DNA from 3 places in the Streptomyces sp. NPDC015130 genome. Region 1 is predicted to be linked to each of the others. Evidence: riboswitches for the same ligand, from Rfam matches in the RefSeq annotation. Region 1 holds a riboswitch; each other region holds the start of a gene.

Region 1 (7,318 bases):
CGCATCGCCTCGATCCAGCGCGGATTGACCACACGGGCCCGGAAGACCCGGGAGGTCTCCTCGACCAGCGTGCGGGTGCGGACCGTCTCCGGGCGGGTGGAGTCGCCGATGTACGCCTCGGGGGCCGTGCCCTTCAGCGCGCGGACGGTCGCCACCATGCCGCCGTGGTACTGGAAGTAGTCGTCGGAGTCCGCGATGTCGTGCTCGCGGGTGTCCGTGTTCTTCGCCGCGACCGCGATCCGCTTGTACGCGGTCTCCATCTCGGCGCGGGCCGGACGGCCTTCGAGGCCACGGCCGTAGGCGTAGCCGCCCCAGACCGTGTAGACCTCCGCGAGGTCGGCGTCCGTGCGCCAGTCTCGGCTGTCGATCAGCTGGAGGATGCCCGCGCCGTACGTGCCGGGGCGGGAGCCGAAGATACGGGTCGTGGCGCGGCGCTCGTCGCCGTGCTCGGCCAGGTCGGCCTGCGCGTGCGCCCGGACGTAGTTGTCCTCGGCCGGCTCGTCCAGGCCCGCGACCAGCCGTACGGCATCGTCGAGGAGCCCGATGACGTGCGGGAACGCGTCGCGGAAGAAGCCGGAGATGCGGAGCGTGACGTCCACACGGGGGCGGCCGAGCTCGGCGAGCGGGATCGGCTCCAGGCCGTTCACGCGGCGCGAGGCGTCGTCCCACAGCGGGCGGACACCGAGCAGGGCCAGCGCCTCGGCCACGTCGTCGCCGGCGGTCCGCATCGCGCTCGTGCCCCAGAGGGAAAGCCCGACGGAGGTCGGCCACTCGCCGTTGTCCGTGCGGTAGCGCTCCAGGAGCGAGTCGGCGAGGGCCTGGCCCGTCTCCCACGCGAGGCGGGACGGCACGGCCTTCGGGTCGACCGAGTAGAAGTTGCGGCCCGTCGGCAGGACGTTGACCAGACCGCGCAGCGGCGAGCCGGACGGGCCCGCCGGGACGAAGCCGCCGTTCAGGGCGTGCACGGCGTGGCTCAGCTCGTCGGTCGTCGCGGCCAGGCGCGGCACGACCTGCTCGCAGGCGAAGCGGAGGACGGCCGCCACCTCGGGGCCGTGGCCGTCCGCCACCGTCGGGACCGCGTCCACCGACCAGCCCGCGGCCTCCATCGCCTCGACCAGCTCGCGCGCCTTCGCCTCCGCCTCGTCGGCGGTCGTCCGGGTCGCGGCCGACTCGTCGAGACCCAGGGCCTCGCGCAGGCCGAGGAGGGCCTGCGTACCGCCCCAGATCTGGCGGGCACGGAGGATCGAGAGGACCAGGTTGACCCGGGCCTCGCCCTCCGGCGCGCCGCCGAGGACGTGCAGACCGTCGCGGATCTGGGCGTCCTTGACCTCGCACAGCCAGCCGTCGACGTGCAGCAGGAAGTCGTCGAAGCCGTCGTCCTCCGGACGCTGCTCCAGACCCAGGTCGTGGTCGAGCTTGGCCGCCTGGATCAGCGTCCAGATCTGCGCGCGGATCGCGGGCAGCTTGGACGGGTCCATGGACGAGATCTGCGCGTACTCGTCGAGGAGCTGCTCCAGACGCGCGATGTCGCCGTAGGACTCGGCGCGCGCCATCGGCGGCACCAGGTGGTCGACGAGGGTCGCGTGCACGCGCCGCTTGGCCTGCGTGCCCTCGCCCGGGTCGTTGACGAGGAAGGGGTAGACCAGCGGGATGTCGCCGAGGGCCGCGTCCGGACCGCAGGCGGCGGACAGGCCGGCGTTCTTGCCGGGCAGCCACTCCAGGTTGCCGTGCTTGCCCAGGTGGACCATGGCGTCGGCGCCGAAGCCGCCGTCCTCGGCACGGGCGGCGATCCAGCGGTAGGCGGCCAGGTAGTGGTGGGACGGCGGCAGATCGGGGTCGTGGTAGATCGCGATCGGGTTCTCGCCGAAGCCGCGCGGCGGCTGGATGAGGATCAGCAGGTTCCCGCGCCGCAGGGCGGCGAGGACGATGTCGCCCTCCGGGTTGCGGGAGCGGTCCAGGAACATCTCGCCCGGCGCCGGGCCCCAGTGCTCCTCGACGTCCGACCGCAGCTCGGCGGGGAGTTCGGCGTACCAGCGCTTGTAGTCGGCGGCCGGGATGCGGACGGGGTTCCGGGCGAGCTGCTCCTCGGTGAGCCAGTCCTGGTCGTGGCCGCCGGCCTCGATCAGGGCGTAGATCAGCTCGTCGCCGTCGCCGGAGACCAGGCCCGGGAGGTCCTCGGCCGGACCGAAGTCGTACCCCTCGGCGATCAGCCGGCGCAGGAGGGCCACGGCGGAGGCCGGGGTGTCCAGGCCCACCGCGTTGCCGATGCGGGAGTGCTTCGTCGGGTACGCGGAGAGGACCAGCGCCAGCTTCTTCTCCGCGTTCGGGATGTGCCGCAGGCGCGCGTGACGGACCGCGATCCCGGCGACGCGGGCGGCGCGCTCGGCGTCCGCGACGTACGCGGGCAGGCCGTCCGCGTCGATCTCCTTGAAGGAGAACGGGACGGTGATGAGCCGGCCGTCGAACTCGGGCACGGCGACCTGGCTGGCCGCGTCCAGCGGCGACAGGCCCTCGTCGTTCTCCTCCCAGTTCTCCCGCGAACCGGTCAGGCACAGCGCCTGGAGGATCGGCACGTCGAGCGCGGCGAGCGCGCCCGCGTCCCAGGCCTCCTCGCCCGCCCGTCGCCCACCACCGCCCTCAAACGAGGCGCCTTGCGCCATCCCCATATCGGCGGCCTGCGCCTCGGCGGGCTTGGTGCCGCCCGCCGCGAGGACGGTGGTGACGATGGCGTCGGCGGTGCGGAGCCGGTCGAGCAGCTCGGGCTCGGGGGCCCGCAGCGACGCCACGTACAGCGGGAGCGCCTGCGCGCCCGCGTCCTCGACGGCCGCGCAGAGGGTGTCGACGAAGGCGGTGTTCCCGCTCATGTGGTGGGCGCGGTAGTAGAGCACCGCGATCGTCGGGCCGTCCGTGCGTCGGGCCGTGCGCTCCAGCGGTCCCCAGGTGGGGGCGGCGGCCGGGGCCTCGAAGCCGTGGCCGGTGAGGAGGACGGTGTCGGAGAGGAAGCGGGCCAGCTGCTCCAGGTTGGCGGGGCCGCCGTGCGCGAGGTAGGCGTGCGCCTCGGTGGCGACGCCGACGGGGACGGTCGACGTCTCCATCAGCTGCGCGTCGGGGGCCTGTTCGCCGCTGAGCACGACGACCGGCTTCCCGGTGGCGCGGATCGCGTCGATCCCCTCCTCCCAGGAGCGGATGCCGCCCAGGAGGCGGACGACGACGAGGTCGACGCCGTCGAGGAGGCCGGGGAGGTCGGCGAGGGGCAGCCGGGAGGGGTTGGCGAAGCGGTACTCCACCGGGCCGCCGGTTCCGGCGGAGGCGGCGTTCGCCGCGCGGGCGCTGAGCAGGTCGGTGTCGGAGTGCGACAGCAGCAGAAGCATGGCGAGCGCAGGCCCTTCCTCGGGGTTGTCCGCGCCCCGGGTGGTCGTGTGGACGGCGGGAGTTCCTGACTCACCCGTACCGTCGCCGGTACGGGCTCACAGTGGCGGGACCGCGCCGGATTCTCACCGGGCTTCCTCCCCGGGGTCCTGGGACCCCATGCCGATCTGCATCCTAGATCGTGGCGTCGGCGGGGCGGGGCGGGCCGTGGAGTCGGCCGGATCACACTCGGTGGCGGCCCGGTTCCCCGTGGGTATGCTCGCCGCCATGCCGCCCACCCCACCCTCGACTCCCGAACGGGACGAAGCGCGCAAGCGGGACCGTGGCGACGCCTGCCCCGGGGCGCTGCGCCTGCACGCCGCCGACGACGGCCGGCTGGCCCGACTGCGGCTGCCCGCAGGACGCCTGACGGCGCATCAGGTCGAGACGCTGGCGGCCGCCGCGGAGACCCTCGGCGACGGGCGGATCAGCCTCACCTCCCGGGGGAACGCGGAGCTGCGCGGCCTCGCGGAGGAGTGCGGGGCGGAGCTCGCCGCGCTGCTCGCGGAGGCGGGCCTGCTGCCCTCCCCCACGCACGAGCGCGTGCGCAACATCGTGGCCTCCCCCGCCGCGGGCCTCGACGGACTCGGCGGCCCCGAGGTCCAGTTGTGGGCCCGCGAGCTGGACGCCCTGCTCTGCGCCGAGCCCTGGGCAGCGGCGCTTTCCGGCCGTTTCCTCTTCGTCCTCGACGACGGCCGCGCCGACGTGGCGGGCCTCGGCGGCGATGTGACCTTGGTCGCAGTGGAGCCGGGTGCGGGGCCGGGGCCGAGCACCACGCCGGAGCCGGGCGTCACGCCGGAGCCGGGCGTCACGCCAGAGCCGGGCGTCACGCCGGAGCCGGGCGTCACGCCGGGGCCGAGCACCACGCCGGAGCCGGGCGCCGCGCGCCTGTACGTCGGCGGGCGGGCCTGGCGGGTCGCCGGAGCCGACGCGCCCCGCGCCGCGCTCGCCGCCGCCGGGGCCTTCCTCGACGCCGCCCGCGCCGCCGGGACCGGCGCCTGGCGGGTGCGGGAGCTGCCCGAGGGCTGCGCCCCTGACGTGGCGGGCGCGCTCGACCGCGCGGGCATCGCGGCGGAGCCCGTGACGGCGGCCGACTCCCTGCTGGTCCACGGCCCACCGCTCACCCCCGGGCCCCTCGGCGCCGGCTCCCTGTACGTCCTCGCGCCCCTCGGCCGCCTCACCGCCGCCCAGCTGCGCGCGCTGCTGCCCGCCGAGGAGGTCCGGCTGACGCCGTGGCGCGGCGCGGTCGTCGCAGGAGCCGGAGCGGGGCCGTACGAGGACCGGCTCGCCGCCCTCGAAGCCCACGGGCTGATCACCCGCCCCGACTCCCCCTGGGCCGGCGTCAGCGCCTGCACCGGGCGGCCGGGCTGCGCCAAGTCCCTCGCGGACGTCCGCGCGGACGCGGTCCCGGGGTCGGCACGGGGCCTCCCCGTCCACTACTCCGGGTGCGAGCGCCGCTGCGGGCACCCGCACGGCACCTGGGTCGACGTCGTCGCCACCGCCGACGGCGCCTACCTGGTGGACGGCGCCCCCACCCCCCGTACCGCCCTGCCCGACGCAGTGACCACGGCCCGCACGACGAGATGAGCGAGAGCAACAGGATGTTCGACTACGAGAAGGACGGGGCGGAGATCTACCGCCGGTCCTTTGCCACGATCCGCGCCGAGGCGGACCTCGCGGGCCTGCCCGCCGACGTCGCCCAGGTGGCGGTCCGGATGATCCACGCCTGCGGCATGACCGACCTCGTCCAGGACATCGCGTACTCCCCGCGGGTCGTCGCGAACGCCCGCGAGGCCCTCCGCTCCGGCGCCCCGATCCTCTGCGACGCGCAGATGGTCGCCAGCGGCGTCACCCGCAAGCGGCTGCCCGCCGACAACGAGGTGCTCTGCGCGCTCTCCGACCCGACCGTGCCGGGCCTCGCCGCCGAACTCGGCACCACCCGCTCCGCCGCCGCGCTCGAACTGTGGCGGGACCGCCTCGAAGGCTCCGTCGTCGCCATCGGCAACGCCCCCACCGCCCTCTTCCACCTCCTGGAGATGATCGCGAAGGGCGCGGGGAAGCCCGCCGCCGTCCTCGGCATACCGGTCGGCTTCATCGGCGCCGCCGAGTCCAAGGACGCGCTCGCCGAGAACGGGCTCGGCCTCGACTACCTGGTCGTACGGGGCCGGCGCGGCGGCAGCGCCATGACGGCCGCCGCGATCAACGCGATCGCTCACGAAGCGGAGATCCAGGCATGAGCAGCGCGCACACGACCGGCGACCCGACGGCCGACCGGCCGGACGCCACGACCGGCGACCGGGCCGCCGCCGCGCCCGGCAAGCTGTACGGCGTCGGGCTCGGCCCCGGCGACCCGAACCTCATGACGGTCGCGGCGGTCAAGGCCATCGCCGCCGCCGACGTCGTCGCCTACCACTCGGCCCGCCACGGCCGCTCGATCGCGCGCTCCATCGCCGCCGAGCACATCCGCGAGGACCACGTCGAGGAGCGGCTGATGTACCCGCTCACCGTCGAGACCACCGACCACCCCGGCGGCTACCGGGGCGCGTTGAACGACTTCTACGAGGAGGCCGCGGCCCGCCTCGCCGCGCACCTCGACGCCGGCCGCACGGTCGCCGTCCTCGCCGAGGGCGACCCGCTCTTCTACGGCTCGTACCAGCACATGCACAAGCGGCTCGCGGACCGCTACGACACGACCGTCATCCCCGGCGTCACCTCGGTGAGCGCCGCCGCCGCCCGGCTCGGCGAGCCGCTGTGCGAGGCGGAGGAGGTCCTCACGATCATCCCCGGCACCCTGCCGGAGGACGAGCTGACGGCCCGCCTCGCGGGCACCGACTCGGCGGTCGTCATGAAGCTCGGCCGCACCTTCCCCACCGTGAAGCGCGCCCTGGAGCGGGCGGGCCGCCTCGACGACGCCCGGTACGTGGAGCGGGCGTTCATGGCGGGCGAGCGGACGGGCACCCTGTCCGAGATCGACCCCGAGTCGGTCCCGTACTTCTCCGTCGCCGTCCTGCCCTCCCGCGTCGACCAGGAGCCCCCCGTCCGCGCGGCGGGCGAGGTCGTCGTCGTCGGCACCGGCCCGGCCGGCGCGCCCTGGCTGACACCCGAGTCGCGCGGTGCGCTCGTCAACGCCGACGTCCTCGTCGGCTACACCACCTACCTGGACCGGGTGCCGGTGCTCCGCCCCGGCCAGATCCGGCACGGCTCCGACAACAAGGTCGAGTCGGAGCGCGCCGAGTTCGCGCTCGACCTGGCCCGGCGCGGCCGGAAGGTCGCGGTCGTCTCCGGCGGCGACCCGGGCGTCTTCGCGATGGCCACCGCCGTCCTGGAGGTCGCCTGCGAGCCGGAGTACGCGGACGTGCCCGTACGGGTCCTCCCCGGGGTGACCGCCGCCAACGCGGCCGCCGCCGCAGCGGGCGCCCCCCTCGGCCACGACTACGCCACGATCTCCCTGTCGGACCGCCTCAAGCCCTGGGACGTCATCGAGGCCCGGCTGCGCGCCGCCGCCGGCGCCGACCTGGTCATCGCCCTCTACAACCCGGGCTCCAAGTCCCGTACGCACCAGGTCGCCGCGGCCCGCGACCTCCTCCTCGGACTCCGCGACCCGGAGACCCCGGTGGTCGTCGCCCGTGACGTGGGCGGCCCCGAGCAGTCGGTCCGCGTCCTGACCCTGAAGACCCTGGAGCCGTCCGAGGTCGACATGCGGACCCTGCTCCTGGTCGGCTCCTCGCAGACGCGGGCGGTCGAACGGGCCGACGGCAGGACGATCGCCTGGACGCCGCGCCGGTACGGCTGAGCAGGCGCCCCTACGAAGCACGGGTGAAGGTACCGAGACCCTCCTGGTCCAGGTACTCGACGCGGACGGTCTTCCCGTCCGGGGAGAACGTGACGCCGGTCGGGCCGACGGCGTTCT
Region 2 (7,318 bases), on a different contig from region 1:
GCGGAGTGCCCTCGGGCGGCCGCGGCGCCGGCCGGGTGCGCCGGGTCGTCACGGCCCGTCGGGCGGTGGCCAGCGCCCGCGGGCGGACGAGTCGGAGTCTGGAGTTGCGCGCCAATGGTTCATCGGGCTTTCGAGACGTCACGGGGGCAGTCTTCCCGCTGACGGCCCGAAAGCCCAATCGGAATCCGCTGCCTCGTCAGAACGGCCACGGGCGGGGCCGTCGGAGGGGCGGCGGAGGCGCCGTCAGAGCAGGGGGGTGAGGAAGCGGCGCAGGGCCTCCTCGTAGCGGACGGGGTCGGCGTTCCACATCGCCGCGTGCGGGGCGTGCCGGACCGTGTGCAGGCTGACCAGGTCGGGGCGGCGGGCGGCGAGCTCGACGGACGGCTCCCAGGGGGCGATCGTGTCGTCGGGGCCGTGCAGGACGAGGACCGGGACGCGCAGGGCGCCCGGCTCCGAGGCGGCCTGGAGCCGGTCCCCGTGGACCCCGGTCCGGCCCTGGGCCGCGCGGACGGCGAGCGGGAGCAGGGGGCCGGGGACGTGGCGGGCCGCGGCGAGGTTGCGGAGGGTGGCCTCCCAGTCCAGGACCGGGGAGTCGAGGACGAGGCCGCTGATCCGGTCCCGTACGCCGGACTCGGCGGCGGCGCGCAGGGCCATCGCGGCGCCGGTCCCCCAGCCGTGCAGGACGACCTTCTCGGCGCCGCGGCGGACGGCGTACCGGATGGCGGCGTCGACGTCCCGCCACTCGGAGTCGCCGAGGTGGGCGAGACCGTCCGGGGAGGGGGGCGCCCCCTCGTCGCCCCGGTAGGTGGGGACGAGGACCGGGATCTTGCGCCGGTTGAAGAAGGGGACGAGGTTCAGGGGGTGCTCGCGCGTGGTGCCGAGGCCGTGCAGCGCGATCACCCACGTGGTGCGCGGGCCGGCGACGAGCCAGCCGGGCAGGGGGCCGAGCTCGCCGGGGATCTCCACGTCCTCGTGGGCGAGGCCGAGGGCGCTCGTCGGCGTGCCCCGGTGGAGCTGGGGGGTGAGGCGGACTCGTACGCCGGGGCCCAGGGCGCCGAGCTCGACGCGTTCCAGCCGGCGGACGACGGTGTCGGCGGTGTGCGGGACGCGGTCGAGGACGGGACCGAGGACGGCGTGCAGGCCGGGGGCCTCCATGCCGTACGTGCCGGGGCGCAGCGAGGCGAGGCTGCGGGTGAGGGTGATCCGTTCGGGACCCGTGGCGTGCACGGTCAGTCTCGGGTCTCCCGGGAGTGGTCGTCCGGACGGCACCTTGAGGGCGACGTCGCTGGCGTACCGGCCGGCCGCTACCGCGGCCGCGCCGACACCGATCAGGGTGGTGACGGCCGCTGCCGTCGCTGTAGCCGGGCGCACGATCCCAGTGTCGGCAGGTGACGGGCGGCCTGCCACCGGGCGGACCCGGCCGGGGTGCCGCCCGTGGTTCCCGGGGCCGGGCGCCGGCCGCCGCCTCCGCCGGGTCCCTCCGGGGAGTGACATGGGTCTCCTCGACGGGGTCCCCCGGTCGGATGGTCCGGTCCAGGGGGCGGAACGGGGTGGCGGGGGAGGGGCCGGGCCGGGGTGCCGGAGCCCCGCGAGGGCCCGGATTACCCGGGGTCGCAGGGTGACCGCATCGTGGACACCGGCTCCGTCGAGGGCTAAGCGGAATGTCTTGACACCGGATGGGGACACCACGTCGCCCGCCCCAGTTCATCTTCCGTTCACCCAGGTTGCCTACGTTCGTCGAGCCACTGACGTCAAACGATTGCCTGGGTAAATGGAACACATCACGCTGCTGCTCGCCATTGTGGTCGTGACAGCTCTCGTGTTCGATTTCACGAACGGTTTCCACGACACCGCCAACGCGATGGCCACGACCATCTCGACCGGTGCACTGAAGCCCAAGACGGCGGTGGCCATGTCCGCCGTGCTGAACCTCGTCGGCGCGTTCCTGTCCGTGGAGGTCGCCAAGACGATCTCCGGCGGGATCATCAACGAAGAGGGCATTCGTACAGAAGTGATCTTCGCGGCGCTCGTGGGCGCCATCCTGTGGAACCTGCTGACCTGGCTCCTGGGCCTGCCGTCCAGCTCCTCCCACGCGCTCTTCGGCGGCCTCATCGGCGCCGCGGTCATGTCGGCCGGCTGGTCCGCGGTCAACGGCTCGACCATCGTCACCAAGGTCCTCATCCCGGCCGTCGCCGCGCCGCTCGTCGCGGGTCTCGCCGCGATGGCCGCCACGAAGCTGACGTACAAGATCAAGGCGAACCCCGAGGCCAAGTCGACGGCCAAGGGCTACCGGGCCGGCCAGATCGCCTCCGCCGGTCTCGTCTCCCTCGCCCACGGCACCAACGACGCCCAGAAGACGATGGGCATCATCACCCTCGCCCTGGTCACCCAGGGTGTCGTCGCCCCCGGCTCGAACCCCCCGATGTGGGTCATCGTCTCCGCCGGTGTCGCCATCGCGGCCGGCACCTACCTCGGCGGCTGGCGCATCATCCGCACCATGGGCAAGGGCCTCACCGACCTCCAGCCGCAGCAGGGCTTCGCCGCCCAGACCAGCGCCGCCACGGTCATCCTGGCCTCCTCGCACCTCGGCTTCTCCCTCTCCACCACGCAGTCCTGCTCGGGTGCCGTGATGGGTGCCGGCCTCGGCCGCAAGGGCGGTGTCGTCCGCTGGTCGACCGCCACCCGGATGTTCGTCGCCTGGGGTCTGACCCTGCCCGCCGCGGGTCTCGTCGGCGCCGGCGCCGAGTTCCTCACCAAGCAGGGCCCCTGGGGCATCGCCGCCACGGCCGTCCTGCTGGTCTCCGGCTCGGCCGTGATCTGGGCGCTCTCCCGCCGCAAGCCGGTCGACCACCACAACGTCACCGCCGACGACCTGGACGAGGAGCCCGCGGGCGTCGTGACCACCGCCATCGCGGCCGTCACCCCGCCGCCGGCCGCCGGTTCCGTCGCCGCCGTCGCGGACGAGGACCTCAAGACCACCATCCCGGCGCCGGTTCCCACGGACCCGACCGCTCCCCCGGCCCCCGCCGCAACGGTGTAAGGAACGAACGACATGAAGATCGACTGGGCAGCCCTCGGCTCCGTCTTCGGGGTCAGCCTCCTGGCGACCGTCGCCCTCGTGGGCCTCTTCACCCTCGGGATCGTCGGCCTCGGCAAGCAGGAGGAGGCGGCCGCGAACGGCGGCTCCGCGACCCTGGCCCGCACCGGTGCCTACGCCTGCTTCGCGCTGTGCGCGGCGGCCGTGGCGTACGGCATCTACCTGATCGTCGTCTGACGGTCCTCTCTCTCCACGGCGGCCGGGCGGTCCGCACCTTCGGGTGACGGGCCGCCCGGCCGCCGTGTTTGTGGTGCTTCGCACAGTGACCCGTCGCAGGTCAAGGGTGAGTTGACGGCTGTTCGCGGCCCGTGGTGGACTGCCGAGGCCATTACGGCGGCAGCAGAGGAAGTCCGGTGCGAATCCGGCGCGGTCCCGCCACTGTGACCGGATCCGAGGGGTCCGGGAGTCAGGAACTCTCGCCGCCGGTCACGTCGATCCAGGGCGCGGACCCTGAGTGAGGACATGCGCCCATGCCCGGCCGCATCAGAGCCAGCCGCCTCTCCCCGGGCGGATTCGCGTACGGCGCCGCCCTCGGGCTCGCCGTCGACCAGCTCGTCGGCGATCCCCGCCGCGGACACCCCGTCGCCGCCTTCGGCCGGGCCGCCGCCGCCGTCGAACAGCGCCTCCACCACGACCACCGCGGCTGGGGCGCCCTGCACACCGCCGTCTGCGCCGGCTCCACCGCCGCCCTCGGCGCCCTCGCCGCCCGGGCCGTCCGGGACCGGCCGGCCGCCGCCGTCGCACTGACCGCCGCCTCCGTGTGGGCCGTCGTCGGCGGTACGACCCTGGGGCGGGAGGCCCGCGCGATCGGCGGGGCGCTCGCCGCCGGGGACCTGGAGGTCGCCCGGGAGCGGCTGCCGCACCTGTGCGGGCGCGACCCGCAGTCCCTGGACGGTCCCGCGATGGCCCGCGCGGTCGTCGAGTCCGTCGCCGAGAACACCTCCGACGCCGTGGTCGGCGCCCTGTTCTGGGGTGCGGTCGCGGGCGTGCCGGGCCTCCTCGCCTTCCGGGCCGTCAACACCCTCGACGCCATGGTCGGCCACAAGTCGCCGCGCCACCGGCGCTTCGGCTGGGCCTCGGCCCGTCTCGACGACGTGGCGGGCTGGCCCGGGGCCCGGCTGACGGCCGCCGCCGCGACGCTCGCCGGAGGGAACCCGCGGGGAGCCGTACGGGCCTGGCGGGCGGACGCGGCGAAGCACCCCAGCCCCAACGCGGGCCCCGTCGAGGCCGCCTTCGCGGGCGCCCTCGGCGTACGGCTCGGGGGGACCCTCGCGTACGGCGGGCGGGTCGAGCACCGGCCCGTGCTGAACGGGGAAGGGCGGCCCGTCGAGGTCGCCGACATCGACCGGGCGGTCCGGCTCTCACGCCGGGTGACCGCACTGACCCTGGCCGCCTGCGTCGGCGGCCGCATGATCATCGGTGCCGTGAAGCGGAGGAACGCATGAGGGGTGGGGGGCTGCTGGTCGCCGGGACCACGTCCGACGCCGGCAAGAGCGTCGTGACGGCCGGCATCTGCCGCTGGCTGGTCCGCAAGGGCCTGAAGGTGGCGCCGTTCAAGGGGCAGAACATGTCCCTCAACTCCTTCGTGACCCGCGAGGGCGCCGAGATCGGGCGGGCCCAGGCCATGCAGGCGCAGGCCGCCCGCGTCGAGCCGACCGCGCTCATGAACCCCGTGCTGCTCAAGCCGGGCAGCGACCGCTCCAGCCAGGTCGTCCTCATGGGGAAACCGGTGGGCGAGCTGAGCGCCCGCGGGTTCTTCGGGGGGTCCGGCGGGTCGTCCCCCGGGAAGGCACTGCACGGGGGACGGCAGAAGGAACTCTTCGAGCCGGTCCTGGCGTGCCTGGAGGAACTCCGGGGCATGTACGACGCCGTGATCTGCGAGGGGGCGGGCAGTCCGGCCGAGATCAACCTGCGGCGCACGGACATCGTGAACATGGGCATCGCACGGGCCGCGAACCTGCCCGTCGTCGTGGTCGGCGACATCGACCGGGGCGGGGTCTTCGCCCAGTTCTTCGGGACGACGGCGCTGCTCTCGCCCGAGGACCAGCAGCTCGTCGCCGGATACCTCGTGAACAAGTTCCGCGGTGACGTGACCCTGCTCGAGCCGGGTCTCGACATGCTGCACGGGCTCACCGGGCGGCGGACCTTCGGCGTCCTGCCGTACGCGCACGGGCTCGGCATCGACGAGGAGGACGGGCTCCGGGTCTCGCTGCGGGGCACCGTCCGCGAGTCCGTCGTCGCGCCCCCGGTCGGCGCGGACGTCCTGCGGGTCGCCGTGTGCGCCGTACCGCTGATGTCGAACTTCACCGACGTCGACGCGCTGGCCGCCGAGCCGGGCGTCGTCGTCCGGTTCGTCGACCGGCCGGAGGAGCTCGTCGACGCGGACCTCGTCGTCGTCCCGGGCACCCGGGGGACGGTCAAGGCGCTCGCGTGGCTCCGCGAGCGGGGCCTCGCGGACGAGCTGGTCCGGCGCGCGGCGGAGGGGCGGCCGGTCCTCGGGATCTGCGGCGGCTTCCAGGCGCTCGGCGAGCGGATCGACGACGAGGTCGAGTCGAAGGCCGGGACCGTCGACGGGCTCGGGCTGCTGCCCGTACGGGTGCGGTTCGCGCGCGAGAAGACCCTGGCGCGGCCGGTCGGCGAGGCGCTCGGGGAGCGGGTCGAGGGGTACGAGATCCACCACGGCGTCGCGGACGTGCTGGGCGGGGAGCCGTTCCTCGACGGGTGCCGGGTCGGCTCCGTGTGGGGTACGCACTGGCACGGCTCCCTGGAGAGCGACGGGTTCCGGCGGGCGTTCCTGCGGGAGGTCGCGGCGGCGGCGGGGCGGCGGTTCGTGCCGGCCCCCGACACGTCGTTCGGCACCCTGCGGGAGGAGCAGCTGGACCGGCTCGGAGACCTGATCGAGGAGCACGCGGACACGGACGCGCTGCTGCGGCTGATCGAGGAGGGGGCCCCGGCGGGGCTGCCGTTCGTGCCGCCGGGTGCGCCGTGAGTGCGCGCGGGATCCGGAGAGGTTCCGGGCGGACGGTCCCCGTCGGGGGTTGTCCGCCGTCGGCGGCCGTCGGGCACACACATCAGCTGACCGAACCTGAGGAAGGAACCGACCGATGAGCACCCGGTACCCGTTCACCGCCGTCGTCGGCATGGACGATCTGCGGCTCGCGTTGCTGCTCAACGCGGTGAGTCCGGCCGTGGGCGGTGTGCTCGTGCGGGGTGAGAAGGGCACCGCCAAGTCCACCGCCGTCCGGGCCCTCGCCGATCTGCTGCCCGCCGTGCCCGTCGTCTCCGGCTGCCGGTTCAGCTGCGACCCCGCGTCGCCCGACCTCGGCTGCCCCGACGGGCCGCACGGCACGGCGCCCGGCGTCGAGCGTCCCGCGCGGATGGTCGAGCTGCCCGTCGGCGCCTCCGAGGACCGGCTCGTCGGCGCGCTCGACATCGAGAAGGCGCTCGCCGAGGGCGTGAAGGCCTTCGAGCCGGGGCTCCTCGCCGCGGCGCACCGGGGCATCCTCTACGTCGACGAGGTCAATCTGCTGAGCGACCACCTGATCGACCACCTGCTCGACGCCGCCGCCATGGGCGCCTCCCACGTCGAGCGCGAAGGCGTCTCCGTGCGGCACGCCGCCCGTTTCCTGCTCGTCGGGACCATGAACCCCGAGGAGGGCGAGCTGCGGCCGCAGCTGCTCGACCGGTTCGGGCTGACCGTCGAGGTCGCCGCCTCCCGCGTGCCCGAGCAGCGCGTGGAGGTCGTCCGGCGGCGGCTCGCCTTCGAGGACGACCCGGTCGGCTTCGCCGCGCGCTGGGCCGACGAGGAGACCGCGCTGCGGGACCGGATCGTCGCCGCCCGCGCCCTGCTGCCGAAGGTGGCCATCGGGGACGCCGCACTCCTCCAGATCGCCGCGACCTGCGCCGCCTTCGAGGTCGACGGCATGCGCGCCGACATCGTCATGGCGCGGGCCGCGACCGCCCTCGCGGCCTGGGCCGGGCGGGACGAGGTCACCTCCGAGGACGTGCGGCAGGCCGCGCTCCTGGCCCTCCCCCACCGGCGCCGGCGCAACCCCTTCGACGCCCCCGGCCTCGACGAGGACAAGCTCGACGAGACGCTGGAGCAGTTCAAGGGGGACGACGAGGATCCCGAGCCGGACGGCCCCGGTGACGGGGGCCCCGGCGGAGGTCCCGGCGGGGGCATTCCGCCGCAGGGCGAAGGGCCCGCGCCCGAGCACTCCC
Region 3 (7,318 bases), on a different contig from region 1:
GCGGGTCGAGCACGGTACGGGCGAGGGTGTCGGCCCACACCAGGAACACCGCCCCGGCCAGTGCGGTCAGCGGCAGCAGCCGGGCGTGACCGGGGCCGGCGAGGGCCCGTACCGCGTGCGGCAGGACCAGGCCGACGAAGCCGATCGCGCCCGCGGAGGAGACCAGGACGGCGGTGAGCAGGGCGGTGACCGACAGGAGCACGAGACGGGTCCGGGCCACGGAGACGCCGAGCGTCGCCGCCGCGTCCTCGCCGAAGGCGAAGGCGTCGAGGGTCCGGGCGTGCCCGCCGCAGACCAGCAGCGCCCCGGCCAGGACGGCGGCGCACACGCCGACGTCGGTCCAGCCGGCGCCGGCGAGCGAGCCGAGCAGCCAGAAGAGGATGCCCCGGGTCGTCTCGGCGTCGGCGGCGGTCATCACCACGAAGGAGGTGAGGGCGGAGAAGAGCTGCATCGCGGCGACCCCCGCCAGGACCACGCGGTCCGTCGACCCGCCCAGCGTGTGACTGAGCAGGAGGACCAGGGCGAAGGAGCAGAGCGCGCCGAGGAACGCGCCGCCGGTGACGGACACCACGCCGCCGCCGACGCCGAGCACGACCACCGCGACGGCGCCGGTCGAGGCGCCGGAGGAGACGCCGAGGACGAACGGGTCGGCGAGCGGATTGCGCAGGAGGGACTGCATCACCGCGCCGCAGACCGCGAGTCCGGCCCCGCACACGGCGGCGAGGAGCGTGCGGGGCAGCCGCAGGTCCCAGACGATGCCGTCGCGGATCGCACTCAGCCCGGACGGCTTCCCGCCGAGGTGGGAGGCGACCACGGACCAGGTGTCGGCGACGCGGATGTCGGCCGGCCCGAAGGTGACGGCGAGGGCGACGGAGACGCACAGGAGGACGACCCCGAGGACCGCACCGGCACCGACGCATATACCCGTCTGCGTCTGCGTCTGCGTCTGCGTCTCCGTCTCCGTCTGCGTCTCCGTACGGGACGGGATCACTTCGCGAGCCCGTACGTCCGCAGGGCCGCGGCCACCTTCTCGATGCCTTCCACGGTGCGGACGGTCGGGTTCATGGCCTGGCCGCTGAGGATCACGTACCGCTTGCCCTTCACCGCCGTCATGTTCCGGGTGACGGGGTGGGACTCCAGGAACTCGATCTTCTTCGCGGCGCTCTCGGCCGACTGCGCCTTACGCGTCAGGTCGGCGATCACCAGCACGTCGGGGTCGCGGTCGGCGACGGTCTCCCAATTGATCTGCGGCCACTCCTCCTTGGTGTCGTCGAAGACGTTCCTCACGCCGAGCGTCCCGCTGACGATCCCCGGGGCGCCGCAGCACCCGGCCATGTACGGCCCCTGCGAGTCGGAGAACCAGTAGAGGACGGAGGCGTCGCCGAAGTCGGCACCGGCCCTGGCCTTCTCCACCCGCGCACGGAGCTCGCGCACGAGCTTCTCGCCGCGCTCCGGGACGCCGAACACCCGCGCCAGGTCATGGATCTCGCCGTACACGGCGTCCATCGTCAGCGGCCGGGTGCGCACGCCGTCGCCGTCGCCGCTGTTGTCCTTGCCGACACAGTCGGTGGGGGAGAGGTAGGTGGGGACGCCGAGCTTCGCGAACCGCTCGCGGGGCGCCACCCCGCCCTTGCCCAGGGTGTAGAGGAAGGAGGCGCTGACGAAGTCGGGCTCGGTGTCGAGCACCTTCTCGAACGACGGGTAACGGTCGGCGAGTCGGGGGACCTTCGCGTTCGCCTTCTCCAGCCCCTTGAGGACCGGGTCCGTCCACGTGGCGGTCCCCACCATGCGGTCGGCCAGACCGAGCGACAGCATGATCTCGGCCGAACCCTGGTCGAGGGCGACGGCACGGCGCGGGGCGCGGTCGACCTCGACCCGCTGCCCGCAGTTGTCGAGGGAGACGGGGTAGCCGGAGGCCGCCCCCTTCGCCGCCGGACCGGCGGGTGCCGGACCGCCGGAGCCGCAGCCGGCCACGAGGAGGGCACCGGCCACGAGGAGCACGGTGGAACGGACGGGGTGTGCGAGCGGCACGGAGGAGTCCTCTGCGTCACGGCTCATGCGCGGAGCCTGTCGTACGGTGCTCCCCGGGCGACGGTGTGCCGACCGGGGCCGCCAGCAGGTCTTCGGACTCGGGGTCGTCCGGACGGAACGCCTTCCCGGACCCCTCGGGACCCAGTGGCAGTTGCTCCGCCCGTCACCCTCACCGCTGCGCGTCAGCTCCGGATTCCCACCGGATTCCCTGACCCGTGCACATACCGCGTCGATATGTACAGAGGTACGACTGGCCCGGGCAAGCTACCACAGGGGTCAGGCGTCAGGGCGAGGTGACGGGGTCTCACCTGATCGAGTGAAGTATCGGTCACGTGATGTAATCCACTGGTAACGTTGAGTCACTTCGCAGATGACGGGCGGCATCGGGCGGGAGTGCCCACGGCCGCCCCGGTCCAGGGGAGACGAGTGATGGTTGACCTCTTCCGATACATCGAGCACGACTTCGCGGTACCGGCGCGGACCGACGCGATCGACGCCACGAACCAGTCCACGTTCCAGCAGGACCTGGAGGAGGCCGCGGGCGGCGGCGGGGGCGGCGCGGACGCGGGGCCGGACTCCGCAGTGGACGATCCGCCGCCCTCGCCGGCCGCTCAAGTGCGAGCCCTTGCCGAGAAGTTCCTGTCCGAGCGGTTCTCCTCGCCCACGGCCGATCCGACGAAACTGGGCCAGAAGCTCGGCGGGCTGGAGGCCGCGCTGGAGCAACTGCCCACGGTCAACACCCAGAAGGTCCAGCAGCTCGTCCAGGACGTTTTCGGCGCGCCCGTCGCGCAGGTGGTCGCCGGTGCGGCCTTCAAGAGCGACCTGGAGCTCCTGCAGAACGCGGTCGTGGCGGTGAAGCTCGCCACCGGATACGCGGCGGTCGACACCGCGACCGTCGTACGGCAACTCCGCGCCGCGTCCTTCCTGCGACACCTCGCCACCCCCGCCTCCGCCTCCGCGTCTCCGTCCGGGTCCGTCTCAGCCGCGGCCCCGCCCGGCGGCTCCGCCGCGCCCGCCGCCCCGAACCCGCCGCCGGACAAGCTGAACCGCGAGGAGGTGCGGCGCCTGCTTGCACGGCCCCTGAGGATCCCGCCCGGCCCGCTCGCGGCGGTGGCACACCCGTCGGCCGAAGGGCGAACCGTCCGAGCGTCCGAGGAGGGCGCCGCCGCGGAGACGGCCGCGCGGCACGAGCGGACCCACACGCTGCGGCGGGAGCGGGACCGGCTGCAGGCCGCCTACGACAAGCTTCTCGCCGTGCGCCCAGAAGAGTTGGAGGTCACCGCCTCCGAGCCACCGCCACCGCAGGCCGTCGCCACGGCCACGGACTCGGGAGGCGTCGCGGTGGAGGAGGGGCGCTCCGAGATCGGCGATTCAGCCGCGGTCGCCGCCGGGCCTTCGACGATCCTGCTGGCCGAGACGGCGCGCAGGCGGTTCGGCGAGGACGAGCGCGCCGCCATGGCGAAGCTGGACGTCAAGGTCGACCGGACCGCCGTCCCCGTGGCGCTCGACCGCATCGGGCAGCGACTCGTGTCGCTCAACGAGGAACTGCTGCCCGAGGAGGCGCCCACGACGGCCAAGGTCTACCGGGTCGGTGGGCAGCTGTTCGCCGAGACCACGCCGGTCGTCCCCACGGCCGAGGTGGACCAGGCCCGCGCCCCGGACTTCAGCAAGGCGGTCACCCGCCCGGCCGGCGTGGGCAACCTGTTCGTCGTGCGCCAGGAGACCGTCGGATACCGGGCGGGCGAGATCTCCCACATCGAGAACGTCCTGGAGCACGAACAGCTCCGCCGCTGGACCCGCCGATCCGAGAGCTCGGAGATCATCGAGACCGAGGAGACGCTGACCTCGCAGACCGACGAGCGCGACCAGCAGTCCACCCAGCGCAACGAGCTCGCCGCCGAGACCCAGCGGGAGTCGGGCCGGCAGAGCAGCACCTCCGGCGACGGCATGACCTCCTCCGACTACGGGCGGCTGGTGGAGAACAACAAGAGCAACTTCGCCCAGAGCGTCGTCGCCAGGTCGGTCGAGCGACGCACCTCGGAAGTGCGCCGGCAGAGGGTGAGCCGGGAGAGCCGCAGCTATGTCGAGCGGGTCGGACACGTCCTCGACAACCACCAGGGCGTGGAGAAGATCCGCGGGATCTACCAATGGGTCGACAAGGTCTACAACCTGCGGACTCTCAACTACGGCAAGCGCCTGATGTACGACGTCGTCGTGCCCGAACCCGCCGCCGTGCTCGTCCAGGCACTCAAGGACGCCGCCAAGCCCGAGCACTTCCAGCTGGTCAAGCCCCTCGACCCCGGGCTGTACCCCGACCAGATCAACGCCTCCAACTACATGTGGTACGCCACGCAGTACGGCGTCACCGGCTCCGTCACCCCGCCGCCCGCGGTCTACGCCAAGACGATCTCGCAGACTCAGGTGATCGAGGGCAGCAAGAAGGTCGCGGCGTACGGAGGGGAGTCCCACGTCGCCCAGCAGGCCTCCTTCAAACTGCCCGTACCCGAGGGGTACAAGGCGGTCGCCGGCTATGTGCAGACCACCAACATGGACTACCTGGCACCGCCCCCGGGAGCAGCCCTCGAAGTCGTCGTCGGCGAGAGCATCCACCGCCGTGTGCAGGAGTCCGGAGGCGGCAACCCCTTCCTCAACGCCCCGTTCACGATGGCGGGGGAGACCGGTGAAGTCCCGGTCGGCGTCCGCTCCTTCGCGCAGGTCGTCTCCGTCGCCTACGCCGTCGCGCTGGTCTGCCAGCGCACCGACGAGGCCTATGCCCAGTGGCAGCTGAAGACCCACGCGACCATCGTCGGCGGCTACCAGCGCAAGCTCGCGGAGTACGAGGAGAAGCTCGCCCGCTACGTCGCCGCCACGCGCGCCCAGCTCGCCGCCGCCGGCGGACTGGGCCACGACCCGGCCGTCACCCTCCAGGAGCTCAAGCGGGCCTTCGTGTTCCTGCTGCTCGGCGAGCACCCGCAGACCTGGCTGCCGACACCCGCACCGGCACCCGCGCCACCGGGCGCGGCGCTCCCCGATCCCCTCGCCGTGCGGGAATGGGGTTCCGTCGTGGCGTTCTTCGAGCGCGCCTTCGAGTGGGAGAACCTCATGCACACCTGCTACCCCTACTACTGGGGCCGCCCCCCGCGGTGGCAGGAGCTGCTGCTCACGCAGGACGCCGACCCGCAGTTCGAGGCCTTCCTCAAGGCCGGTGCGGCGCGCGTCGTCGTCCCCGTCCGGCCCGGCTTCGAGGCCGCCCTGGCCCACTTCCACGAGACGGGGGACGTGTGGATGGGTGAGGAGATCCCCGACATGTACGGCGACCACTACCTGTCGATCATCGAGGAGATCAAGGCCGCCAACCGGGCCCCCGGCGAGGAGGTGTGCGTGGAGCAGTGGGAGGTCGCCCTGCCCACGACGCTGGTCCTCCTCAAGGAGGACGCCACCCTGCCGGCCTGGCCGGCCACGACCTGCGGGCCGGAGTCCTGACGCCGTGGCGGAGGACCTGCGCGAGGAGGTGCGGCGCCGGGCGCTCTGGTTCTACGAGACCCAGCTCCGCCTCCTCAACTACGACAAGTTCCGGTCCCTGCGGCCCGACTCCGACGACCCGCGGCTGGACCTGATCTCGGAGCAGCAGTTCACGGCTACCTTCGGTGGCGGCCCGAGCGGCCGGCTCAAGGAGGCCGGCCGGGTCTACCTCGACAGCGGACAGCCCGTGTGGACCCAGGACGAGGAGGCCCGCCACGGCGCCTTCGGCGCCTCGCTCGTCGGCAGGATGGGCGACTGGCTCGGGGCCCACGAGCCCCGGCGGGTCACCGAGCGCCTCAGTGCGCTGCGTACCGCGTACGAGGCGAGCGCCTACGGATCGGACTGGGAGTCGCCCTCCGTCCTGGACCCGTTCAAGCGCGAGCACGCGGCCCTGCCCACCGAGGCGCAACCGGGCGGCGAGCGGATCGCCTACGCGATCGCCCGTGCCGAACTCGCCGCCGAGAAACCCTGGCTGATCCCCGAGCTGTACAAGGCCGCGGGCGAGGACACGAGCAAGGCGCCGGGCTGGGTCGGCAGCCTGGAGCGCTACGTCGACGAGTTCGAGGCCGAGCTCGGGCTGGCCGTGGGCGGCATCGGCGGCGTCCGGCCGCCCTTCGACCCGGACGCGCCCGCGGCGTACCGGGCCTTCCTCGCCGCCATGCTGGCCGCCGGCACCGAACGCCCCACCGGCGAGGCGGTGAAGGTCCGGCTGCTCGACCTCGTCAAGCTGAAGCCCGAGGACGCGGAGCCGACCTACCAGCATCGGCACTCCGTGGCGACCAACGGCGCACCGATGGGCCCGGTCGCGGCGTTCCCGTTCTCCCGGCGCGTGGCCTACTGGAGCGGCGTCATCCATGCGCCGCTCGGTGAGTGCCTCTGCCTCAAGGCCAACTCGGACATGGGCCTGTGCCAGCTGGTCCGGCTCCTCTACCGGTACGGTCCCGTGCCGGCCGGCCTCGCCCCCGGGACGACCCCCCGCTGGCGCGTCCGCACGGCACCCGGCGAGAAGTTCGACGCCTTCATGGAAGCCCGCGCCGCCGACGTCGCCGCCGACCCCGAACTGTCCGCCCGGTTCCGCTCCGCCGAGATCCGACTCCGGTCCATCCTGGAGGCGGTCACGGCCAATCCAAGGGCCCAGGACCCGAGTTGGTCCCCCCTCGCGGGCGAGATCCTCAAACAGGGCCTCCTGTCCTACAAGTACTGGATGGACGAGAAACCCCGCGCCCAGGACAACGACCGGCTGAACAAGGTCAAGACCGGACTGGGGCAAGGGGACGCGGCCGACCAGGAGATGGAGTTCTGGTCGGAGAACCACTACATCATGTTCGCCTCCTCCGAGTACCTCCTCGGACAGCTCTGGGCGGACGACACCTTCCAGCCGTGCGGACTGTTCGCCGACCCGGGCGACCGCACCGGTGCGAAGACCGGGGCCCAGCGGCGCGAGCGCGGACGAGCCCGCGTGCTGAAATGGCTCAACAACCGGCTGATGTTCGGTTGGATGGAGTACAACTCGTCGGGCTACTACCGCGAACACCTCTGGGCCCTGCTCAATCTGGTCGACTTCGCACTCGACGAGGAGGTGCGTAAGAAGGCCGAGATGGCGGTCGACCTGATGCTCTTCGACGTCGCACGGTTCTCGCACCGCGGATCCATGGGAGCGGCCGGCGGACGCAGCCAGTTCAAGTCGAAGAGCCACGGTTACGACAACGGGCTCACCGACGTCGCGGAGATGCTCTTCGGTGAGAAGGGCGTCTACAACGAGGGC

The links. A riboswitch is a leader RNA that binds a small molecule or an ion and turns the genes downstream of it on or off. The one in region 1 is predicted to bind cobalamin.
Region 2: another riboswitch for cobalamin. It lies ahead of ACF08F_RS36770 (cobalamin biosynthesis protein); the one in region 1 lies ahead of cobN (cobaltochelatase subunit CobN).
Region 3: another riboswitch for cobalamin. It lies ahead of ACF08F_RS16370 (ABC transporter substrate-binding protein); the one in region 1 lies ahead of cobN (cobaltochelatase subunit CobN).

The regions. Positions count from the first base shown of each region.
Region 1 is NZ_JBIBVC010000001.1:394,906-402,223, reverse strand. It holds gene cobN (cobaltochelatase subunit CobN) at 1-3,371, opposite strand, end outside; cobalamin riboswitch at 3,412-3,545, opposite strand; gene ACF08F_RS01895 (cobalamin biosynthesis protein CobG) at 3,625-4,995, shown strand; gene ACF08F_RS01890 (precorrin-8X methylmutase) at 5,010-5,645, shown strand; gene cobJ (precorrin-3B C(17)-methyltransferase) at 5,768-7,201, shown strand; gene ACF08F_RS01880 (serine hydrolase) at 7,212-7,318, opposite strand, start outside.
Region 2 is NZ_JBIBVC010000029.1:55,991-63,308, forward strand. It holds gene ACF08F_RS36750 (hypothetical protein) at 1-115, opposite strand, end outside; gene ACF08F_RS36755 (alpha/beta hydrolase) at 244-1,371, opposite strand; gene ACF08F_RS36760 (anion permease) at 1,772-3,040, shown strand; gene ACF08F_RS36765 (hypothetical protein) at 3,053-3,274, shown strand; cobalamin riboswitch at 3,401-3,533, shown strand; gene ACF08F_RS36770 (cobalamin biosynthesis protein) at 3,568-4,542, shown strand; gene ACF08F_RS36775 (cobyric acid synthase) at 4,539-6,086, shown strand; gene ACF08F_RS36780 (putative cobaltochelatase) at 6,202-7,318, shown strand, end outside.
Region 3 is NZ_JBIBVC010000007.1:41,828-49,145, forward strand. It holds gene ACF08F_RS16365 (FecCD family ABC transporter permease) at 1-922, opposite strand, end outside; gene ACF08F_RS16370 (ABC transporter substrate-binding protein) at 988-2,058, opposite strand; cobalamin riboswitch at 2,118-2,241, opposite strand; gene ACF08F_RS16375 (hypothetical protein) at 2,461-5,514, shown strand; gene ACF08F_RS16380 (hypothetical protein) at 5,519-7,318, shown strand, end outside.